DNA from 2 places in the Mesorhizobium sp. M1066 genome. Region 2 is predicted to be linked to the other one. Evidence: predicted binding sites of a transcription regulator. Region 2 holds the regulator's gene; the other holds the start of a gene.
What was found. The regulator PhoB, encoded in region 2, activates phosphate uptake and scavenging genes when phosphate is short. The targets are predictions, from matches to a motif close to TGTCATNNANCTGTCAT.
Positions count from the first base shown of each region.

Region 1: the regulator PhoB is predicted to act here: its motif matches at 1,926-1,942, upstream of NKH52_RS30710 (RNA degradosome polyphosphate kinase).

Region 1 is NZ_JAMYMR010000043.1:37,162-41,546, forward strand. Features, by position in the region: gene NKH52_RS30695 (TIGR02117 family protein) at 1-243, shown strand, start outside; gene NKH52_RS30700 (FAD-dependent monooxygenase) at 356-1,597, opposite strand; gene NKH52_RS30705 (zinc-finger domain-containing protein) at 1,617-1,862, opposite strand; gene NKH52_RS30710 (RNA degradosome polyphosphate kinase) at 2,108-4,309, shown strand; gene ppx (exopolyphosphatase) at 4,309-4,385, shown strand, end outside.
Region 2 is NZ_JAMYMR010000002.1:523,312-527,696, forward strand. Features, by position in the region: gene eglC (endo-1,3-1,4-beta-glycanase EglC) at 1-987, opposite strand, end outside; gene phoB (phosphate regulon transcriptional regulator PhoB) at 1,507-2,196, opposite strand; gene phoU (phosphate signaling complex protein PhoU) at 2,213-2,920, opposite strand; gene pstB (phosphate ABC transporter ATP-binding protein PstB) at 2,947-3,765, opposite strand; gene pstA (phosphate ABC transporter permease PstA) at 3,783-4,385, opposite strand, start outside.

The DNA.
Region 1 (4,385 bases), on a different contig from region 2:
CGGTTCACGGCGTTGCTCGATTTCATCGATGCGAGTTTCCAGCGGGGACCGGAAGGCCCGATCCTCGTTCCGGACGCAGCCTATTCGAGGTTCGACGGCTTCTACGAAGCCAATGGCCATTTCAACGCACTGGTCGGCTGCAACACCTGGACGGCGGCGGCCTTGCGCATCGCCGGCCTGCGCACCGGCTGGTGGAACCCGCTGCCTGTATCGCTCGGCCTGTCGATGAGCTTGTATAATTAGCGTGAGCATTCCGCGAATTGGCGTCGCGTTCCTTCACACCCCCCTCTGTCCTGCCGGACAGTCCGGCAGGACAGAGGGGGGTGCTGTCCACCAACCGATTGTGCTTGTACGCTCAGCGTCGAATGATCTTCTGAGCCTGCCACCCATAGAGCCAGTCCAGATCCGCCGCGAGTTTTTCCGACGAGCGCACCTTCAGGAACACATTGCGCGCAATCGCCACTGGACCCGAGGCATGCCAGGCCAGCCGGTTGACAGCGCCGCGTCGGGTGACCTGCGCGACACGCGGCCGCCGTGACTGCTCCCAGACGGCAAGTGCGGCCAGGGGGTCGGCAGGGAAGTCGGCGATGATGTCGGCAAGCGTCGCCGCATCCTCGATCGCCATGGCCGCACCTTGCGCCGCGAACGGGGTCATTGCATGCGCGGCGTCGCCGATCAGCGCAATGCCGTTCGGTGTTGTCCAGGGCTGTTGCGGGTCGACTGTGTGGATCGGCCATGCGGTCCACGGACCGGCCTGCTCGACCAGACGGGCAAGTTCTGCCGCGGTGCCGCGCAGGGCGCTGCTCAGGATCCCGGCGTCGGCGTTGCCGGACCAGCCCTCGGCAATGCGGTCGCCCTTGGTGAAGGCCGCGAGATTGAAGGCCGCACCCTTGCTGACGGGATAGGCGACCATATGGAAGCCGGGATGCAGGAAGGTGGTGACGCAGTCCTTGGCGCCGATGGCTGCAAAGGTTTGCCCGGCGGCGCTGTCAACAGCGACGGTGGCGCGCCAGGCCAGTTCGCCGGAGAAATGGCTCCTTGCGAAGGCCGCTCCCTTGCTCGAGCAGGCAAGCCCGCGTACCGACGACCAGACGCCATCGGCGCCGACCAGCAGGAAGCCCTCGGCTTCGACAGTCTTGCCGGCCATCTCGGCCGTCGCCGTGATGCCATGGGTGTCGGCGGCAATGGTGCTGATGCGCGCCCCGGTGACGATCTCGATGTTGGCGATTTCGTCGGCCCTCGCCAGCAGCGCGCTCTGCAGGTCGGCCCTGTGCGCGACGAGATAGGGTGCCTGCCAGCGGCTTTCGACGGCTTGCCCCAGCGGCACGCGCGCCAGTTCGCGCAAGGTCGCGGCCTCCTTCAACACCACGGCTTCCGGCCGCACCGCCGCCGGCAGCAGCCGGTCGAGTACGCCAAGCTGGCGAAGGATGCGGGTCGCGTTGGGAGAGAGCTGGATGCCGGCGCCGGCAGCTTCCAGGCGCTGCGCCTGTTCGAACACCCGAACAGGGTAGCCGCGTTCGGCGAATGCAAGAGCTGCGGTCAATCCGGCGACACCCGCCCCGGCGATGACAATTTGCCGGGAGCGCGTGTCGGTCATCGGGCTGGTCGCGAAAGACTCAGGCGGCCTGATCGATGTAGATGCAGCCGGCCGGCAGCGTTTCCGTCGCCTTCAGCTTCGGCGAATAGCGGTAGAGCGTCGAGCAATAGGGACAGACTTTTTCGTTGTCGTCGCCCATGTCCAGAAACACATGCGGGTGGTCGAAAGGCGGATTGGCGCCCGTGCACATGAATTCCTTCACGCCGATGTCGATTGCCTGATAGCCCGCATCGTTCTGAAAATGGGGAATGGAACCGCCTGCCATCGTCGTCTCCTTAACGCAGTCTCGTCTGCATCTGGATCATATCAGGCCTCTTTGCAAGTTCGATGAAATGAAACTGTCGCAAAAGCCTGTCAGAGGATAAGTTAAGCCGGTTAACGCATGGCCCCGAAGACCGACACCGGTTTTCGCAAGGACCATGCGTCGCCTTGGAATGGTAGAGCGTCCTTTGCGCGTCCTGAATGACGCGCGGCGCTTTAGCTGGCTGACGGTGTGGAAGAGCGGGAATCATGAACGAACTGAAGCCGGTGCAGAACGAATTCGTGGATGTCGAGGTGGCCCGCCCGGAGGGCGGCAATCCGGACCGGTTTGTCAACCGCGAGTTTTCCTGGCTGCAGTTCAACCGGCGCGTTCTCGAGGAGTCGCTCAACCTCAATCATCCGCTGCTGGAGCGCGTCCGCTTCCTGTCGATCTCGGCCGCCAATCTCGACGAGTTCTTCATGGTGCGCGTCGCCGGCCTCGCCGGCCAGGTGCGCGAGGGCATCACGCTGAAGAGCCCTGACGGCCGCACCCCCGAACAGCAGCTCGAACAGCTGCTGCGTGAGGTCGAGCGGCTGCAGGAAGACCAGCAGAAGAGCCTTTCGGCGCTCACCGTGCTGCTCAACAAGGAAGGCATCGAGAGCATCACCCGCGATGCGCTGACCAAGGACGAAAAAGTCTGGCTGGAAGACCATTTCCAGGAGCAGGTGTTCCCGGTACTGACCCCGCTGTCGATCGATCCGGCGCACCCGTTCCCGTTCATTCCCAATCTCGGCTTCTCGATGGCGCTGCAATTGCGCCATCGCAAGAACGGCGAGGAGATGAGCGCGCTGCTGCGCCTGCCGGTGGCGCTGAAGCGCTTCATCCGTCTGCCGGACCGCAAGCATCATGTCCGCTTCATCCCGCTGGAAGAGGCGGTCGGCCTCTATATCGGCAAGCTCTTTCCCGGCTACGAAGTCAAGGGCTCCGGCACGTTCCGCATCATCCGCGACAGCGATATCGAGGTCGAGGAGGAGTCCGAGGACCTCGTGCGCCTGTTCGAAACGGCGCTGAAGCGGCGGCGGCGCGGTTCGGTGATCCGCATCGAATTCGACAGGCTGATGCCTGGCGAATTGCGCGACTTCGTCGCCGGCGAGCTTGGCGTGTCGTCCAGCCGCATCAGCGTCTTGACCGGTCCATTGGCGCTCAGCCAAATTTCCGAGATCGTCGCCGTTCCCCGCGACGACCTGAAATTCACGCCCTACAATCCGCGTTTTCCCGAGCGCATCCGCGAGCATGGCGGCGATTGTTTCGCCGCCATCCGCGAGAAGGACATCGTCGTCCATCACCCCTACGAATCGTTTGACGTCGTGGTGCAGTTCCTGCGCCAGGCGATGGCCGACCCGGAAGTGGTGGCGATCAAGCAGACGCTTTACCGCACCTCCAATGACAGCCCGATCGTGCGTGCGCTGGTCGACGCGGCCGAGGCCGGCAAGTCGGTCACCGCGCTGGTCGAGCTCAAGGCGCGCTTCGACGAAGAAGCCAACATCCGCTGGGCGCGCGACCTGGAGCGTGCCGGCGTGCAGGTCGTGTTCGGCTTTCTCGAGCTGAAAACCCATTCGAAAATGTCGCTGGTGGTGCGGCGCGAGGACGGCAAGCTGCGCAACTACGTGCACCTCGGCACCGGCAACTACCATCCGGTAACGGCGCGCATCTACACCGACCTGTCCTTCTTCACCACCGATCCGACGATTGCCCGCGATGTCGCCCAGCTGTTCAATTTCATCACCGGCTATGCCGAGCCGACGGACGAAATGCGGTTGGCGATCTCGCCGTTCACGCTGAGAAGCCGCATCCTGAAGCACATTGCCGACGAGATTGCCTACGCGGTGCAGGGGAAACCGGCGCGCATCTGGATGAAGATGAACGCACTCGTCGATCCGATCATTATCGACGCGCTCTACGATGCCAGCCGCGCCGGCGTCGAGGTCGACCTGGTCGTGCGCGGCATCTGCTGCCTGCGGCCTCAGGTTCCGGGCCTGTCGGAAAACATCCGCGTCAAATCGATCGTCGGCCGTTTTCTCGAGCACAGCCGCATCTATTGCTTCGGCAACGGTCATGGCCTGCCATCGGACGAGGCGATCGTCTACATCTCCTCGGCCGATCTGATGCCGCGCAATCTCGACCGCCGCGTCGAAACCATGGTGCCGATCACGAATCCAACTGTGCACGAACAGATCCTTGGCCAGATCATGCTGGGCAACATCATGGACAATCAGCAAAGTTTCGACGTATTGGCTGATGGAACCTCCCGGCGCGTCGTGCTGGAGGAGGGCGAGGAACCGTTCAACGCGCAGGAATATTTCATGACCAATCCGAGCCTGTCGGGACGGGGTGACGCGCTGAAGTCCCATGCGCCCAAGCGCATTGCGCAGTTCAAGCGCCGCAAGAAGAACGCAGCAGCGTCCGGCTGATGCTGTCTGATTCCCAGGGCCGGCTGCAGGACCGCCGACCGCTGTCCATCATCGACATCGGATCGAACTCGATCCG
Region 2 (4,385 bases):
TGTTTCAGGGAGATCCGCCCGCATTTCGAAATAGCCGTAGGTTTGCGAGAAGGTGTCGTGGGTCGTCAGGATCCCCGAGGTGTATTCGTAGTTGTTGATCAGAGGCTTGATGTCCTCCGGCGCCTGCGCGGCGGTGATGGTGAGGACGCCGTTCTCAACGCTGAACGGATGGACCGAACTCGTTGGGCCATAATTGGCGTCGATATACCACTGCAACTCACCATTGCTGCTCAACGTGCTGCCGTTCGGCGCTCCCCACCAGAAATTGGAATTCCAGGTGCCGTCCTGCCCGTCCCGAAGGCTCAGCGTGTTGAAATCGTCGGAGAAGGACAGCGTCATTGCGGACTTGTCGATCGGAAGTTCGAACTGGGTGGGCTGCAGCTTGTCGATGGTCGTATTCTTGAACACCAGGATCTCGTCGGATCCGAGGTTCAGCATCACGTTCGATTCCACCTGGACCATCTGTGAACGGACGGCATCGAACGAAGTGAAGTCGTAGCCGTCAAGCCGGACCGCATCGGTCGCACCGAAGTCGAAGATAAGATCGCTTCCATTACCTTTGGAGATGGCGAAAGTATCGGCGCCATCGCCGCCGATCAGGACATCATTTCCCTTGCCGCCATCCAGCGTCTGGTGACCCGACCCGCCCTTGATGATGTTGTCCACCGCATTTCCGAACGCAAATCGGTTGGTGCCGGTAACGACGAGGTTCTCGAAATTGTCGGGGAGCTTGTAGCTCATCCATGTGTCGATCGTGTCGATCCCTGCCCCAGGATCCTCGACCACCTTATTGTTGGTGGAATAGAGATGATAGTAGTCGTCGCCGGCGCCACCGTAGATCGTGACATTGACGCCGGTGTCTCCCCAGAAGGAGTCGTTGCCGGAGGTGCCATGCAGTTCCGGTCCAGACCCGGTGGCCGAGAACCAATGAGTGGAAGCGCTGGTGTAGGCAAGAGGGATGCCCTTGGCGTTTAAGACCGTGCTCATCAGAAATCCTTCCTCATGGCGTCCGACCTGGTCAAAGGTCCGGCGACAGCTTTCAAAGCAACGTTGCAAAGAACGAGATCGTTCCACGGAATCGTCATTAGATCCGAGATCGCATTGAACAATCGAAAGACGAGCAATGAATAGATAGGAAAGGATTCGCAGCTTGAGGTAATTTATTAAAATTGTATATTTATGCAGAATACGCGTCATTCGACGAACGTATATCTAAATTAACTCAAATTCATTCTGGTCGGAGTCTGCGGGAAAGATGACGACGTATCAAGTAATTCGCCGTGCTTCCTGGCCAGCCGGGGCCCAATAGAGAGTTTGGGAGATCGGGAAACGCGAGAAGCTGCCTGTCGCTTTGGCCCAAATGCAGTCATTCGAAACCTGATGAGGATGACCGCTCCTGGCGTCACGTGCTCGCTCCCCATCGATGAGACGAGTGCAACATTCCACCGGCTGTTGGCGACCGCGTGCTAATCGAGTTTTCCCGATCTATCGGGACGGAACAGCCACCTAGTCTTCCCTGATCGCGTAGCCCGCCCCGCGGATCGTGCGGATGACATCAGGCATGCGGCCGTTGTTGACCGCCTTGCGCAACCGCCCGACATGTACGTCGACCGTGCGCTCATCGATGTAGATCGTTTCGCCCCAGACATTGTCGAGCAGCTGGCTGCGCGAGAACACGCGGCCTGGATGGCGCATCATGAATTCGAGCAGGCGGAATTCCGTCGGCCCAAGCCGGATCTCGCTCTTCTTGCGATAGACACGGTGCGACTCGCGATCGAGCACGATGTCGCCGACCTTGAGCACGCTGGACAGCACTTCCGGCTTGGCCCGGCGCAGCAGCGCCTTGACCCTGGCCATGAACTCCGGCGTCGAGAAAGGCTTGACCAGATAGTCGTCGGCACCGGTCGACAGGCCGCGCACGCGGTCGCTTTCCTCGCCTCGCGCGGTCAGCATGATGATCGGCAGCCGCTCGGTCTCGGGACGCATTCGCAGGCGCCGGCATAGTTCGATACCGGAAACCGCGGGCACCATCCAGTCGAGCACCAGAAGGTCGGGAACGTTCTCCTGCAGTCGGATCTCGGCCTCGTCGCCGCGCGTCACCACCTCGACCTGGTAGCCTTCGGATTCGAGGTTGTAGCGGAGCAGCACGCCTAGCGGCTCCTCATCCTCCACCACCATGATGCGTGGTGCGATCATCGGCTGGTCACCCCTGTTATGCCGCTGGCGCGGACATTGCCGTCTCGTCCTGCTTCGGACGATTGGCTGGCAACTGCGTGCCGGTCAAAACATAATAGGCATTCTCGGCGATGTTGGTCACGTGATCGCCGATCCGCTCGAGGTTCTTGGCGCAGAACAACAAGTGCGTGCACGCCGTGATGTTGCGGGGATCTTCCATCATGTAGGTCAGCAGCTCGCGGAACACCGAGGTGTATTTGACGTCGATGCGTTCGTCATTGTTTCTGAGCGTGGCAAGCGCTGCCGCGTCAGCGGCGGCATACTCGTCGACGACCCCCTGCACCTGGATCAGCACCAGCTGCGCCATCGCGTCGATCGAATGCGAAAGGTCGTGTGGCGTAACGCTCAGCCCGACAGTGCCGACGCGCTTGGCGATGTTCTTGGCCAGGTCACCGATGCGCTCGAGGTCGCCGGCCATGCGGATCGAACCGACCACCGCACGCAGATCGTTGGCCATTGGCTGGCGCTTGGCGATCAGCGTGATGGCGCGATCGTCCAGCTCGCGCTGGCGTGCATCCATGATGGCATCGTCGGAAACCACGCGCTGCGCCAGCGCATTGTCCGAATTGAGCAAAGCCTTGGTCGAGCCACTGACCATCGAACGGGCGAGATCGCCCATGTCGCGGATCAGTTGGCTGATCTGCTCCAGATCCTCATCGAAAGATGCGACGGTATGTTCACCCATGATCTTCGTCCCTCGTATGCCTGAGCTCAGCCGAACCGGCCGGTGATGTAGTCCTGGGTGCGTTTGTCGTCGGGGGTGGTGAACATCTTGTCGGTGGCGCCCTCCTCGACCAAATAGCCTAGATGGAACATCGCGGTGCGCTGCGACACGCGTGCTGCCTGCTGCATCGAATGGGTGACGATGACGATCGTATAGTTCTGACGCAGTTCGTCGATCAGTTCCTCGACGCGAGCAGTGGCGATCGGGTCGAGCGCCGAACACGGTTCGTCCATCAGGATCACCTCGGGTGACACGGCGATGGCGCGTGCAATGCACAGACGCTGCTGCTGGCCACCGGAAAGACCCGTGCCAGGTTCCTGCAAACGGTCCTTCACCTCGTTCCAGATCGCCGCCTTTTTCAAGCTCGACTCGACGATCTGATCCATGTCGGCCTTGCGCTTGGCCAATCCGTGGATGCGCGGCCCATAGGCGACGTTCTCGTAGATCGACTTGGGGAACGGATTGGGTTTCTGAAACACCATGCCGACGCGCGCCCTGAGTTCGACGACATCGATGTTCTTGTCGTAAATGTCTTCTTCGTCGAGCGTGATCTTGCCGGTTACCCGTGCTGAATCGATGGTGTCGTTCATGCGGTTGAGGCAGCGCAGGAAGGTGGACTTGCCGCAGCCGGAGGGGCCGATCAGCGCCGTCACCTGATTCAGGCGGACGTCGAGATTGACGTCGAACAGCGCCTGCTTCTCGCCATAGAACACGCCGACCTTGTCGCCGCGCATTTTGATCACTTCGTTCGACTTCATCTTGTCGCCCACTGCGTTTTCAAGGGACTGTTCGGTCATGATGTTCATACCAAAATGCCTTTTTTCTACCAGCGCCGCTCGAACCGACGCCGAAGCACGATCGCGGTGATGTTCATGGCCATGAGGAAGACGAGCAGGATGATGATGGCGCCCGACATGCGCTCGACGAAGGCGCGTTCGGCCTCGTTCGCCCACATATAGATCTGCACTGGCAGCGCGGTGGCCGGATCGAAAGGCGTCGTCGGTGGATCGGCGACGAAGGCGACCATGCCGATCAAGAGCAGCGGTGCGGTTTCGCCGAGCGCACGCGCAAGACCGATGATGGTGCCGGTGAGAATGCCGGGTGCGGCAAGCGGCAGGATGTGCTGGAACACCATCTGCATCTTGGAGGCGCCAAGACCGAGGGCTGCCGAGCGGATCGACGGCGGCACCGCGGCAAGTGCGGCGCGCGTCGCGATGATGATCGTCGGCAACGTCATCAGCGTCAGCACCAGGCCGCCGACGAAAGCGGCGGAGCGCGGCATGCCCAGGAAATTGATGAACACCGCGAGGCCGAGCAAGCCGAAGACGATTGACGGCACCGCGGCCAGATTGTTGATGTTGACCTCGATAAGGTCGGTAAAACGGTTCTTCTTGGCGAACTCCTCCAGATAGATGGAGGCGGCGAC